2 regions of the Shewanella sp. BJSY2023SW001 genome follow, and region 1 is predicted to be linked to the other one. Evidence: predicted binding sites of a transcription regulator. Region 1 holds the regulator's gene; the other holds the start of a gene.
The links. Region 1 encodes LexA, which represses DNA repair genes until DNA is damaged. Its sites were predicted from a motif close to TACTGTATNNNNATACAGTA; they were not measured.
Positions count from the first base shown of each region.

Region 2: a site for LexA is predicted at 1,567-1,586, ahead of recA (recombinase RecA). Genes of this name have one in related genera too.

Region 1 is NZ_JBKORF010000076.1:18,872-26,565, forward strand. It holds gene ACMHXH_RS16980 (ribonuclease T2 family protein) at 1-373, shown strand, start outside; gene ACMHXH_RS16985 (VOC family protein) at 380-1,177, opposite strand; tRNA gene ACMHXH_RS16990 (tRNA-Gly) at 1,766-1,839, opposite strand; gene mtr (tryptophan permease) at 1,938-3,185, opposite strand; gene plsB (glycerol-3-phosphate 1-O-acyltransferase PlsB) at 3,185-5,611, opposite strand; gene lexA (transcriptional repressor LexA) at 5,874-6,494, shown strand; gene ACMHXH_RS17010 (cell division inhibitor SulA) at 6,491-6,982, shown strand; partial or broken gene coxB (cytochrome c oxidase subunit II) at 7,453-7,694, shown strand, end outside.
Region 2 is NZ_JBKORF010000069.1:14,096-21,789, reverse strand. It holds gene ACMHXH_RS16000 (regulatory protein RecX) at 1-390, opposite strand, end outside; gene recA (recombinase RecA) at 402-1,466, opposite strand; gene mutS (DNA mismatch repair protein MutS) at 1,784-4,342, shown strand; gene ACMHXH_RS15985 (porin) at 4,546-5,478, opposite strand; gene rdgC (recombination-associated protein RdgC) at 5,771-6,682, shown strand; gene ACMHXH_RS15975 (M61 family metallopeptidase) at 6,888-7,694, opposite strand, start outside.

The DNA.
Region 1 (7,694 bases):
TGGCAGTTGCCTGGAGCGGCACGAATGGTGGAAACACGGCAGTTGCAGGGATGAAAATGCCGAAACCTACTTTTCATTGGCACTCAAACTGACCACAGAGGTTAACCAGGCAACGCCTCTGCTCAACCTACTGCAACAAAACATCGGCGCCAAGATAGCGACCGATTCTTTAAGACAAGCGTTTCAGCAAAGCTTTGGCCCTTCGAGCGAACACAAGCTGAGCCTTAAATGTCACCGGGGGATGTTGACCGAAATTCAGCTCAGTCTTCCCGAAAAGATAGATGACAGCGACCTAAAGACTCTGCTGCAACAGGCACCCAGAATTGCTCCCGGCAACTGTGGTAGCCAAATCCGCATCGATGCGGCCAACTGAGAGAAATTAGAGCGCCATGGTCAGCCGAATAATACTGAAAACAGCCCCTTGCGGGTCGTTGATCACCGCAAAACGCCCCACATTGGGGATATCTGTAGGTGGCACACAAACCTTGCCGCCCAATTCGGCCGCCCGACAAGCCATCACATCACAGTCATCAACACTGAAATAAATCATCCAGTGGGGCGGCACGTCACCCCACTGCTCGGTCATTTGCAGCATACCGCCAATGCCTTCATCACAGCTGTCGCTATTGAGAAACCATTCTGTATATTCAAAATCGACAGCATTCTCACTGCGACGCATCTGCCAGTTGAACACCTTGGGATAAAAGATCTTGGCCGCTTCAGGTTGCCGACAGGCGAGCTCAACCCAGCATAGAGTGTTGGCTTCCCACTTACGCCCGGCACCGGGATGTTCGATACCCTGCCAAACCGAAAAATGGGCCCCTTCGGGATCGGTAAATAGCGCCATCTTACCGGCACAGCCAACCTCATGGGGGCCCATCAGAAGCTGACCGCCGGCGGAGCTGATGGCCTCAATACAGTGGTTAATATCCTCCACCGCAAAGTAAACCGCCCAGTGACTGGGAACCCCCTGCTGCTGTAATTCAGTAGGCAATTGATAAATGGCACCTATATCTTCATGCGCCTGCTTCAACATGGTATAGGCGCCTTCCGGCATGGGGATATCTTCAGCTTGCCAACCAAAGAGACGACAATAAAAGTGCTTGGCACTGTTCCAGTCCTGCGTCCCCAGTTCTACCCAACAGGGCTCGCCATGTCTGTATGCTGTAATCTTCATTATCCGGTTTCCAATTCTGTGTTGCGCAGTGGAGGCTGATGAAGCCGGTTCCATTTACGTTAAACACTAATAGAAATTATACCAGGCTGTATAGAAAATATACGATGGCAATATCGAATTGAGAATATAAGGGTTTGACGATATAAAGAAGAAAAAAGGCCGTAGCCTGTTGGTTAGCACAAACTTTCCTTGTCACGCTTCCCTATGCTGCACAATGTGCCAAACAACAGACTACGACGGAACAATGAGATGCAAAATCTCATACATAAAAAGGATGCAGGGCAATGGACACAATCCCTTTATGCGTAAGTAATACTGGCTTATCGAGAGCAGGATAACTATCAGACAAATCCCAAGAGAGTTTGGCACCCTTCCTAAAGGGGCGCTATTTAGACTCAGAAGGCCAAAATGACCCGATCCCCTTTGAGAAATATATTGCCTTTCAGTTTATTGGCTTTTACGGATAGAAAAACGAGACCGGCACCTATGTAACTTAAATAGTCATAGGTTGCGGATAAAGCCCAGTGCAAAAAACGAATATTGATTCATGAGCTACTGGGAGCAAGTATCAACTATGACGAAACTAATTGGAGCGGGTGATGGGAATCGAACCCACGTATGCAGCTTGGGAAGCTGCCGTTCTACCATTGAACTACACCCGCACAAAACACTCGGCATGGACGATATAAATTACTGACTTTTATAGTCTTGTCAAGAAGCCGCTCTTTCATTCCTTTGAAAAAGAGAGCTGCTTCTCGCTTCAGGAATACTTAGGCAGTATACCAGCCATGGCCAACAGATGGCAGGCAGCCGTCAGTAATCCAAACAGCACCACTATGGCTATCAAAGGTGTACCGCCCGGCACACGAAAGCCCTGGCTATCGGCAAATTGTTGTCTTGAGCGCCAAGCCATCAAGGCCGGCACTATGACGGCCCAAACTGTAGCCGCCAGGGCAGCAAAGCCGATAGCGACCAGGAAGCCATCGGGAAACAACATACCCAATAAAGTCGGAGGCAGGAAAGTCACCAAGGCGGTCTTGGCCCTGCCACAGCGACTGTCGTCAAAACCAAACAGATCTGCCAAATAGTCAAACAAGCCCAAGGTTACCCCAAGAAATGAAGAGGCTACCGCCAGATTGGCAAACAGAGTGAGCATGGTGTTGAGCAGCGAGTTATCCATCACCTTGGACAAGGCGCCAACCAATACGCCCATATTGCCGCCCTGAGCAATAATAGCGCCGAATTCGCCGCGGGAAATATTACCCATGGTCGCCACCAACCAACACAGGTAGATAGCCAAGGCGATAAAGGTACCTACAAAAATCGCCTTGATAATGGTGCCCGGTTGCTTGCCGTAGTATTTCACCAGCGACGGCACATTGCCATGATAGCCAAAACTCGCCAGCCCGAAAGGAATGGCCGCCCACAGATATGAGCCATAAGAGTTCTCGCCATCAGGTAGTAACAACTTGCTGGTGTCTATGCCGATCAGCAGATTGCCTATCGCCAGAAAGAAGCTGATAATCATCCCGCCCAGCATTATAGTGGTGATCCGATCCACGGCCTTGGTACTTATCAGCACCACCAGTGCCAGCACCAGGGCAAACACCAGGGCGGCAAAGCTCTGCGGCAGGCTGATATCCATCCCTTCCAGGCTGTGATTGACTATGGAGCCGCCGCCACTGATATAGGCGTAAGTAAGGATATAGAGCACGAAGGTTATCGAAGCGCCGTTAAGCACCCGCCAGAATTGCCCCAAAGTTTCCTTGGTGAGGGTGTCAAAGCTGGCGCCGGGCTCAAAATGGAGATTGGTTTCCAGCAGCAGTAGCCCGGACATGAACATGCAAAACCACACCCCCAGCAGCATAAGCACAGAGTAGCCAAACCACATGCCGGCACCTTCTACCGGCAGCGAAAACATGCCGGCACCGACTGTGGTCCCGGCGATGATCATGGCGCCGCCCAGCAAAGACGCCTTGGCAGGCGCCGCATTCATATGATTGGCCATCAGGCCTCCTGTTCGGCGGCGACGCTGTCAACTATGGTTTGCTTGACCTGAGGACGCAGTAGCTGGTTGGCATAATCCCGGGTTCGCTCTATATCATGGCGGGTATCTTCCTTGGTGAGATACCCAAGCTCTTTGAGCTTGATACTCAAGATGCCGTAGAGTTTCTTGTCGTAAAATTCAGGGGCAGTAATCCCATGCAGCGCGCCAAGACGACTGGCCAACTTGTGGCTTTCGCGCTCCAAATCGCCACGCTCAATACCCGGGTGCGCGGCCAGCAAGTTAAAGATGATGGCGTAACGTTGAAGGGTTTCGCTCATGGTTTCGGCCAGCAACGCCAGCGGATTGATCCCGGCTTCCAGCACTCGGAAGCCATTGACTTCTTCGGCCACCAAACCTTTGGCAATGAAACGATCCAGCAGTTGATCGGCATAGGCTCTGACATCGGCCTTACCCATAAACAGCTCGGCCTGCAGCAAAGGGTAGAAATCCTCAAGCACCGCTTGCATCCGAGATCGGCAGCACTGCTCTTGACGCACCAGGCAGCTGGCCAGCAAAGAAGGCACCATAAATAGGTGAATGATGTTGTTGCGATAGTAAGTCATGGTTACCGCAATCGACTCGTCGATTGAGATGATATCGCCCAGTTCATCTTCCTGAACCGTAAACTTATTCAGCTCCAGACCTTGTTGCAGCAATTGCTTACCGTCACCTTCGGCCACCGAGATGTACTGGGTGTAAGGCACTTCCTTGAGCAGATCCAAATACAAGTCCAACTGACGTTCCAACTGGTTTCGTTCCAGCGCATTCTGCTCTGAGGACAATAGTACCAAGCTGGTGAGGGTCACTGCGCTGGCAGCAGCAGCATCGTTGATATGAGTCATGACCCGATTGGCCAGAGTATTGACAGCCGGAGTCAACCAGCTGGGTTTCTGCTCGGGATCGGCTGCCACCTCTTCGCGCCAGTTAGGTGCCGCCTCACTGAGGAAATTCTGCAGCGTCACGGGCTCACCAAAGTTTACATAACCCTGACCAAAATTACCCAACTTACGCAAGGCGCCAACCACTTGCCAGACAGATTCTTTTTGCTTCTTCTTGCCGCTGAGTTCTTTGTGATAAGTGGCCACTTCCATAACGTGGTCATAGCCCAGGTACACAGGCACCAAAGTCACTGGTCGCTCAATACCCCGCAACACAGAGTTGACCGTCATCGCCAGCATCCCAGTCTTGGGCGACAACAACCGCCCGGTACGGGAGCGGCCACCTTCGGTGAAGTACTCAACCGAATAGCCTTTGGCAAACAGCTGATCCAGATACTCACGGAACACTGCAGTATAGAGTTTATTACCGTTGAAACTGCGGCGGATAAAGAAGGCACCACCACGGCGGAATATAGGCCCGGCAGGCCAGAAGTTCAGGTTGATACCGGCGGCGATATGAGGCGGAACCATACCCTGAAAATAGAGAATATAGGAGAGCAGCAAATAATCCATATGACTGCGATGGCAAGGTACATAAACTATCTCATGTCCATCATGATGCAGCTGGCGTATCTGCTCGGCGCCCTTGATGTTGATCCCCTTGTAGAGCTTGTTCCATAACCAGGTGAGGATCCGCTGGGCAATACGCACCAGGCTGTCTGAATAGTGGGCAGCAATCTCATCGAGATATTCCTCCGCCATTTCCCTGGCCCTGGCCTCGGGGATCTTCTTGGCTGCGGCTTCCTCTTTTATAGCCTTTTTAAGGGTTTCTGAACGCAACAGTTCATTAAACAGCGCTTGACGGTTGGGCAGTAATGGCCCGGTCATCACCTTACGCTGACGGCGGAAATGTACCCTGGCCACTCGCGCCAACTTATGGGCAATAGCTTTATCGGTTCCATGTTCATCGGCCATCAGCCGCAGCGAGACCGCATTGGAAAACTGCACAAAGTTGTCTCGCCCCAGGAACAAGATCATTAGAAACTTGCGCAACCAAGTGGGGTTTTCCCGCTCAAATACGGCGGCGCGCATGCTGTCATCTTCCTTACCCGGAGTTCGGCCCCAATAGAGACTCACCGGCACCAATTGAATATCCAGTTGTGGATTGGTCTGATGCAAATGAAGCAAAGAGGTGAAACAGCTGAGAAAAGGTTTATTGCCCTTGCGCTTGCCGAACAGGGGCTTTGCACCTTCCAGGCAGACGACTCTGGGAACGGTAATATCATCAACCTTGAGCGTCTCATAAGGGCAAGGCAAACCAAACTTACGGGTGACTTCCGCCAACGCCGCGATATCACTGACAGACTCCGTCTTCATCACGTAGGCCATCGGCTTGGCGAGATCCAGGTTCAAATCGGCGAAAGGATCCTGAGGCACCACAGTGGTATGCACCAGCTTGCTTTGGAGCCAGCGAAGTGATTTAAACCAGAATGAATCTTGTTTGGACATGTTTTTCAGTGTCTGAGCCACAATCAATAGCCCAATAGAATACCAGAACTTCCTGAATCTTAGCTAGGGAAGGTGCGAACCGGTCCCGGCAGCTCCTCTGGCAAATTCCTTGAACTCCACATAATTCGTAAGCCTGACTGTCCAAATCTGCCACAGGTTAAAACATTTACCCTCCCCTAAACGTTTCAATTTTGGTTAATACTTGCGCTGATCAAAATACTGTATATACTGACAGGTACTGTATGAAAAAACAGGAATCACCATGAGACCACTGACACCGCGCCAGGCACAGATTCTGGAATTGATTAAACGCAATATAGCCGACACCGGCATGCCGCCAACCCGGGCTGAAATTGCTACCCGGTTAGGCTTCAAGAGTGCCAATGCCGCAGAGGAACACCTCAAGGCACTGGCAAAGAAAGGCTGTATTGAGATCATGCCAGGCACCTCTCGTGGTATTCGCTTGTCACATGATGAACAAGCGGAGTCAGAAGCAGGTCTGCCCTTAATAGGCCAGGTCGCTGCCGGGGAACCCATACTGGCACAGGAGCATGTTGAGCAGTATTACCAGGTCGACCCTGGCATGTTCCATCCCTGCGCCGACTTCCTACTGCGGGTACGCGGCGACAGCATGAAGAACATAGGCATTCTCGAAGGTGATCTCCTGGCGGTTCACAAGGTACAAGAAGCCCGTAACGGTCAAGTCGTGGTGGCCAGGGTTGAAGACGATGTAACAGTGAAGCGTTTTGAAAAGAAAGGTAATGTGGTTTATCTACATGCCGAGAACGAGGCTTACTCCCCAATCAAAGTCGACCTGACTTTCCAGCCATTGACCATTGAAGGACTGGCGGTAGGCATAATACGCAATGGAGACTGGCTATGAGCATAATGACGGGCAACGCCCCAAGACACCCGGGCCTGTGGACAGACACCAGTATTGCCGGCAATCAGCCTTGGCAACATACCGGCATCTCCAGCTTGGCCAGCCATAGCCAGGGACGTCAGGAATTATTACGCCTCTGCCCTCAATTGGCGCAATTGAGTCAACAGGGACGCTGGATAGTCTTGATTAACGCCCCTGCCAACATAGGTTACAAGGAAACCTTAGCAAGGGCCGGTGTCAGAATGGATAGAGTTCTCTTGGTGCGCACCAAGGATGAAATCGAAGCCCTGTGGGCAACGGAAAGAGCCTTGACCAACGGCACCTCCAGTGCAGTGATCAGTTGGATAAACAGCCTGGATGCCCGTGATAACCGTCGATTGCAGCTGGTTGCCCGTAACGCCAGAGCCATGGGAATAGTGCTGGAAACAGGACGGCAGGCGAAAGAGATGGATAACCGCCTCAACGAACTTACCCGCTCCATCCATTAATTGTATGAATAAAGGCCATTCCTGGGATGGCCTTTATTCTGTGCCTTTTGGGTGCAATACCTTTCCTTGTAAATCGACGCAAAGCCGCGCTGGTCAGCCCCTCACGCAGAATTCACCTCTAGATTAACAGACGCTTTTCTTTCATACAGTTAGAAAATATCGTGATCTTGATCAAAATTTAATCTACAAGTAATGTAAGAACAACGATTGTGTTATCTCCATGCAATTCGTCGTAGGTTGAACGTCCCATTTCGCTTTATAGCGAGTAAGGCCGTCGCCGGAAATGCTGAGTATATTCAGCGGTAAGTGCAACAGTGGTTACCACCTGTATACCTAGATCTAAGTGAAACCGCCGCCGCACTTTGAAGTCATCGTTGCTTTTTTGGGAACTGAAGAGTTTGCATAGAGCAAAGACTTACTGTGTGACTCTTCTTTGTAGTTGCGAATGCAATTGACAGAGGAGATGTCTTGTGAAGCAATGGCTGTGTGTTTTGCTGACCTTGTTGTGCGTCAGCTTGTTGTCTCCAGGTGCTCAGGCAGATATGCCCTTGAATATGACTCAAGGGGTAACTGAGATCAGTGGCAAGGTGTATCACCTGCACATGATCATTCTTTATATCTGCTGCGCCATAGGTTTGGTCGTATTCGGCGTGATGATCTACGCCATGATCAACCATAGAAAATCCAAAGGGGCAGTCGCGTCCCAATTCCA
Region 2 (7,694 bases), on a different contig from region 1:
ATAACTAAAGCCCTGCCCCATCAAGTGACGAATTCGGCGAGCCTTTTCTTTCATATCATCAGCGGGAGTATCGCCGAATTTCTTTAGTGCGCGGCTGCGCGCCAAGGCAAACCAGTCACAATCACAGGCATCCAAAACCTGCTCGATACACTGTTTGTTCAAGCCTTTTTGCATCAGTGCCTGACGCACTTTTCCCGGGCCGTGGGCCTTGGCAATATGGCTGCGCAACAAGGCTGCAGCGAAACGCTGATCATCGATAAAGCCTTTGGTTTCCAGACTATCCAAAGTCTGTTCTACCTCAAGCGACTCAAAGCCCTTGCCCAGTAAACGGCTCTTGAGTTGCTCGCGGCCATAGTCGCGGCGCGCCAACAGCGCGACCGCAACATCCATTACCGACTGGCTCAGAAAACTTCTCCGGTTTCCAAGTCGATATTGCCTTCACCCGTCTCGGCGCTGGCAGGAGCTGCTTCTGCTTTGCTGAGCAGTTTAGCGCGCAGTGCCGCTTCGATTTCGGCAGCCACTTCAGGGTGTTCCTTGAGGTACTTACCTGCATTGGCGCGGCCTTGACCAATCTTGTCACCCTTGTAGCTGTACCAGGCACCGGATTTTTCCACCAGCTTGTGGGCTACGCCTAAATCAACCAGCTCACCGGTACGGTTGATACCCTGACCATAGAGAATTTGGAAATCGGCTTGTTTGAAGGGGGCGGCAATCTTGTTCTTAACCACTTTAACCCGGGTTTCGTTACCAACAACCTCATCACCCTCTTTGATAGCGCCTGTACGGCGGATATCGAGACGAACTGAGGCGTAGAACTTAAGAGCGTTACCACCAGTGGTGGTTTCAGGGTTACCGAACATGACCCCAATCTTCATCCGGATCTGGTTGATGAAGATAAGCAAAGTGTTGGACTGCTTGAGGTTACCGGCAAGCTTACGCATTGCCTGGCTCATCATACGAGCCGCCAGCCCCATATGGGAATCACCGATTTCACCTTCGATTTCAGCCTTGGGAGTCAGAGCCGCCACTGAGTCAACAATGATAACATCAACGGCACCACTGCGAGTCAGCGCATCACAGATCTCCAGCGCCTGTTCACCCGTATCTGGCTGAGAACACAGGAGGTTATCGATATCCACGCCCAGCTTCTTGGCGTAGATAGGATCCAGTGCGTGCTCGGCATCGATAAAGGCACAGACTTTGCCTTCACGCTGCGCCGCAGCAATCACTTCCAGTGTCAGAGTTGTTTTACCTGAAGATTCAGGACCATAGATCTCAACAATACGGCCCATTGGCAGACCGCCGGCCCCTAGAGCCACGTCCAGAGAAAGCGAACCGGTAGAGATGGTTTCGACATCCATGGTTCTGTCTTCACCCAGTTTCATGATAGAACCTTTACCGAACTGCTTCTCTATCTGTCCCAGAACTGCGTTAAGCGCCTTCTCTTTGTTTGGATCTATTTTCATTCCTGTTCCCTCTTGATTGCGGCGTAATACGTCGCCTGAAATCTATGTTGCCGCCCCTTTATTCAGAGCTTTGGGGTAAATACCAATCTGCCACCTAGTATACTGTACAATCATACAGTATCAAGTGCTGGCGGTAATTTATTTAAAGGCCGCTTGCTGATCAATCACTTGTGACCGAAGGCGTAAAATTTCCCCGCCCACGACTGGCTCAGTGATGAATAACTGATACTATTGGCGCCATTGAAAAAGGGCAACCGCTCTTGGAAACACAGTCAAGGAAATATCTGAAAGCTCCCATGAATGCAGTGATTACGCCTATGGATAACCCGGATTTGGAAAAACACACCCCTATGATGCGCCAGTATCTATCGATGAAGGCGCAGCATGCCGAAATGCTGCTGTTTTATCGCATGGGGGACTTTTACGAGCTGTTTTACGATGATGCCAAAAAAGCCTCCGAGCTCTTGGGTATTTCACTGACGGCCAGAGGCAAGAGTGGTGGCGATCCTATTCCTATGGCAGGTATTCCTTATCATGCGGTGGAGGGCTATCTAGCCAAGCTGGTGCAGCTCGGTGAGTCGGTTGCCATCTGTGAGCAGATTGGTGATCCGGCCACGTCCAAAGGGCCGGTCGAGCGCAAAGTAGTGCGCATAGTGACTCCCGGAACTCTCACCGATGAAGCGCTGCTGCAAGAACGTCAGGATAACCTGCTGGCCGCCGTCTACGAAGGCAAGAACGGTTTTGGCTACGCCACCTTGGATGTGGCCTCCGGCCGTTTTGTGATTGCCGAGCTGGCCACCCTTGAATCATTGGAGGCCGAGCTGCAACGCACCAAACCGGCCGAGCTGCTCTACAGCGAAGACTTTTCCCAACAAAGCCTGATTGCCGGCATCAAGGGCAAACGCCGTCGTCCCGAGTGGGAGTTTGACTTGGATACCAGCATGCGATTGTTGCTGGATCAATTCGGCACCAAAGATCTGCGTGGTTTTGGCATAACAGACGCCAGGCTGTCACTGCAGGCGGCCGGCTGCCTGATGCAGTATGTCAAAGATACCCAGCGCACCGCTCTGCCCCATATCAATGCCATTACCCGCTTTAACCAGAGCGACAGTATAGTGTTGGATGCTGCCACCCGGCGGAATCTAGAACTGACGGTGAACCTTGCCGGTGGCCGGGACAATACTTTGGCTTCGGTGCTGGATGCAACCGCCACCCCCATGGGCAGCAGGATGTTACAGCGCTGGATCCATCAGCCACTCAGAGACCATCAACAGATTGGCCTGCGGCAAACCGCTGTGGCAGAGTTGATTGCCAGCGGCCTGTTCGAGCCGTTGCATGACGACCTAAAGGCGCTTGGTGATGTGGAGCGGATCATGGCGCGCCTGGCTCTGAGAAGCGCCCGCCCGAGAGACTTTGCCCGTCTGCGACAAGCGCTGGCGCTGTTGCCGCAACTGCAGCAACTATTGGCAAATACCCAAAGCCCCGAGCTTGGCCGTTTGAAACGTCAGCTCAGTGAATTCCCTGAAGAGCTCGCGCTGCTGGAGCGGGCGATTGTCGACAACCCGCCGGTACTTATTCGTGATGGCGGCGTGATCCGCGATGGTTATCATGCCGAACTGGATGAATGGCGCCGCCTTAGTGAAGGCGCCAGTGACTATCTGCAACAGTTGGAAGTCAGGGAAAAAGAGCAAACGGGAATAGCCACCCTGAAAGTCGGCTTCAACCGGGTACACGGCTACTATATCGAAGTTTCCCGCGGCCAGTCGGCACTGGTGCCTCTGAGCTACCAAAGACGCCAGACATTGAAAAACACCGAGCGCTATATCATCCCAGAACTGAAAGAGTATGAAGAGAAAGTGCTTTCCAGTCAGGGCAAGGCGCTGGCACTGGAAAAACAGCTTTGGGACGAGCTGTTCGATCTCCTGCTGCCCAAGCTCAGCGAACTGCAGGCCTTTGCCATGGCGGCGGCCGAGTTGGATGTACTGAGCAACTTTGCCGAGCGGGCCGACAGCCTCAACTACCACCAACCGGAGTTGAGCGATAAGCCGGGCATACATATTGAAGCCGGGCGTCACCCAGTAGTTGAGCGAGTCAGCCAGGCTCCCTTTATCGCCAACCCGGTAACCCTTAGCCCTGAGCGTAAAATGTTGGTGGTCACAGGCCCCAATATGGGCGGTAAGTCCACTTACATGCGTCAGGTGGCGCTGATCACCCTGATGGCACATATCGGCAGCTTTGTGCCGGCAGATAAGGCGATTCTGGGGCCTGTTGACAGGATCTTCACCCGTATCGGCGCCTCGGACGATCTGGCCTCGGGCCGCTCCACCTTTATGGTGGAAATGACAGAAACGGCCAATATTCTCCACAATGCGACCGCAGAGAGCCTGGTGCTGATGGATGAGATTGGCCGCGGCACCTCCACCTATGACGGCTTGTCACTGGCCTGGTCGGCGGCAGAGTATCTGGCCCAGCGACTGGGCGCCATGACACTGTTTGCCACCCATTACTTCGAGCTGACTCAGTTAGCAGAATTGATGCCCCAGGTTGCCAATGTACATCTGGATGCCATGGAGCATGGCGACAGCATAGTCTTTATGCACGCAGTGCAAGAAGGAGCCGCCAGCAAGAGCTATGGTTTGCAGGTTGCTTCACTGGCCGGTGTTCCGGCCTCGGTGATCAAGGCCGCCAAATTGAAACTGCAACAACTTGAAAGTCGCGATCACGGTCAGGCACCCCATGTTCAGGCACAGGCCACACTGCAACTGGAAACACCGCCATCTGAGCTTGAACTTCTGCTTGGCAGACTGAATCCGGATGAACTCAGCCCGAGAGAGGCGCTGGACTTAATCTATAAACTCAAGGCGTTGGCAAACTAAACCTTTGAATTTCAGTTTTCAGCTCAACTTGAAACAACGATTTCACCGAGCAAATGTGCCTGTTGCGCGGTTGATATGAAGGCTGCTTCGTAAAATAGAAAATCCGATGACACTGGTCATCGGATTTTCAGCTTTTCCATAAGATCCTGGTTTAAATGCTCAACACTGAGCCCAGATTCTCCTTCAATGCATCATGGCCTGACTTAGAACTTGTGCTCCAGACCAACACCTATGTACTTGTCATCATCATCCACATTTTCCATGGAGCGATTGGTGTAGAAGGCAAACAGCTTGGTTGGCTTACCCAGCTTGTAGTCAGCACCGATAGACCAGGAATCACCCTTATCTTCCATATCCTGCCACTGACCTTTCAGAGTCACTGCATCAATCTTGTACGCCGCGCTCAACAGGTAACCGTTCTTGCTGTCACCATCGACGGACTTCTCTTCCTGCTGGAACATACCACCCAGAACGAAGTTGGCCAGCTTGGCCTGTACTGTGGCGCGCAGGACATCGTAGCCCTTAACTTCTGAGTCATAAGCAACAGAGGCGAATACTGCGCTCTTTTTCAGATCCTTGTCACCGTACATGGCAGCAATAGAGAACCCATCTTCACCACCCTGTGACTTGGCAGCTTCAGCAGCATAAGTGGCACCAACTTTGAAACCACCGAATGAAGGTGACAGGTAAGTTACAGTTTGCTCAATACGGTTTTCACCCTTGAACAGGCTCTTGAGGTCGCCTGACAGGTCGTTGAACTGGTCAACTTTACCTTGAGCGACTTTCAACATGGTGTCATTACGACCCACAGAGACAGCACCGAAGTTACCTTTCAAACCAACAAACTGATTACGAGCCAAGAAGTTATCTTTGGCATCATTACCTGTATCTACCTCATATTCCACTGTGTAGAATGCAGCCAGATCGTTACCCAGATCGAATTCGCCTTTCACGCCAAAACGAGAGGCATTGCTTTGAACCGCAGTTTCAGAATCGTCAGCAGCAGCTTCGTCATTTGACTGAACAGTAACATTCAACTTGCCGTAAACGGTCAGCGGCTCGGCAGCGTGGGCAGAGGCCAGAGAGACTGAAGCTATGGCTGAAGCGAGTAGTGTTTTGCAAAATGCATTCATCATTAATTCCTTTCGACGTTCTCTTCGTCTTGGTTGTTGGTTTGGAACGAGCGAAAGTGTGCAACGAGTCTGTTGCAGTTTTATTTCATCTTTTAACCTGCCAGATTCATTATGCCTTTAGAATCTCCTTAAAAAAGGCAAAAGCCCTTAACCACGCGGGCTAGCGACAAGCAATACACCATATGACATTTTGGTTAAATCTTTCCCGGGTTGAAAAATCTGTGCTAACGGGGCGGGTTTACCTTGAGGATTTCATGCCTTACACTGCGGCTTTATTTTTCAAAGAGCGCCTGTCATGTGGTTTAAAAATCTCACCGTATATCGTTTCAACAAACCATTTTCTACCGATATAGAGGCACTGGAGACTGCCCTTGAGGGTTTCACCTTTTCTCCCTGCTCCAGTCAGGACATCAGCAAGTTCGGTTTTTCCAAGGCTTTGGGCAAACTGGGGCACACCCTGGTTCACAGCACCAATAACCGTCACCTCATCTGTGCCACCAAAGAGGAGAAGTTGCTGCCTTCTCAGGTCATCAAGGAAGCGCTGGAAGAAAAGGTGTCGCTGCTGGAAGAGGAAGAAAACCGCAAGCTGACCAAGAAAGAGAAAGATGCGCTCAAGGATGAAATCACCACCACACTGTTACCAAGAGCCTTCTCCCGTCGCAGCCAAATCAAGGCGCTGTTGCTGCTGGATGAGCAACTGATCCTGGTAGATAGCTCCAGCGCCGCCAAAGCCGAAGAACTGCTGGCCTTGCTGCGTAAGGCACTCGGCAGCCTGCCTGTGGTGCCAATGAGCACCAAGACACCGATTGAAGTGCAAATGACCGAATGGCTCAAGCAAGGCAATGCCCCAGCCCCCTTCACCATTCAGGATGAAGCTGAGCTCAAGTCTGCCGCCGATGATGGCGCAACCGTGCGCTTCAAGCAGCAGGATCTCGGCGAAGAGGAAGTACTAGCTCACCTGGAAACCGGCAAGCAGGTGCATAAACTGGCACTGCACTTCGGTCAGTCCATCGCCTTTGTGCTGCAATCCGATGCCGGACTGCGTCGCCTCAAGTTCTCGGAAGAGTTCCGCGCCGCCACCGATGATGTTGCCGGTGAGGATCCGCTGGCCAAACTGGACGCTGACTTTGAGCTGATGAGCAGCGAACTGGTTGCGCTGATGCTGGCTCTGGTCGATGCCCTGGGCGGCGTTGAAGATAGCCTGTAATCCCTATCTCCAAGTAGAAAAGACGCCTGATGGCGTAATGCCGTTCACTTAGTGTGAACGGCATTAGAGTCTACCTCAGCTTTGGTCAGCAAGCTCCAAGGCTGAAGTCCCCTGCGCTGATATAAAATAGACGCCATAAAAAACGCCGGCACACCTGAAGATGCGCCGGCGTTTTCTGGACAATCAGATTCAGGACTTATCAGACTCAGGACTTATAGTTACCCTGAGCGTCAAACGGCCAGTCTATACCGAGCCAAGCCTTGAAGAAGGCTTTCTGGGCGCGGCTGACGCTTTCCTTGGGCTTAATTTGCAGCTTGCCGGATTGCTCTGAAGCCAGAGTCACACGCCGCTCTATGAGCTTATCGTCGTGGAACAGGGTCACAGTCAACTCATCACCTGCGTCAAAGTCGGCCAAACGTTTGCCATAACCTTCGGCGCTGACTTTCAAGCCATTGATAGCCAGCAACTGATCGCCGGCGACTATGCCCGCCTGCCAAGCCGGACCACCACGCTCAACACTTTGCAACACCAAAGAGCCTGAGGTGAGGGTCATACCGGCAAAGGCCTGCTCCTTACTGTCTTTGCCATAGGCGGTCTTAAGCCCTGCCTGACTCAGCAGTTTGTCAAAGTCCAGCACCAAGGGGGCATTGACATGGCTCTGCCACCAAGGCTCATAGTCCTTGCCGGATAAGTTTTTCAAAATACGTTTCACATCCGTGACATTGTACCCCTTGGGGACCTTATGCTCACGATAGAGACTTCGGTGCACATCCCGGTAGGACACCTCTTTATCTGTGTCCTGCAGCAGTGAGAAGTCCAGTGCCAACGAAGTCAGATAACCTTCTGAGTAGATGTTCACACTGTGGTTGATGGCGTAATCGCCGCCTGTGCTGACCCATTGACCGGCGCTGGCTTCGGCCACCGACTGAATTTCCCGCCCCGGCTTATGCTGATTGGCATTGACCCGCTTGGCCAGGTCTTCCATAAACTCTTTAGGCGTCATGATCCCGGC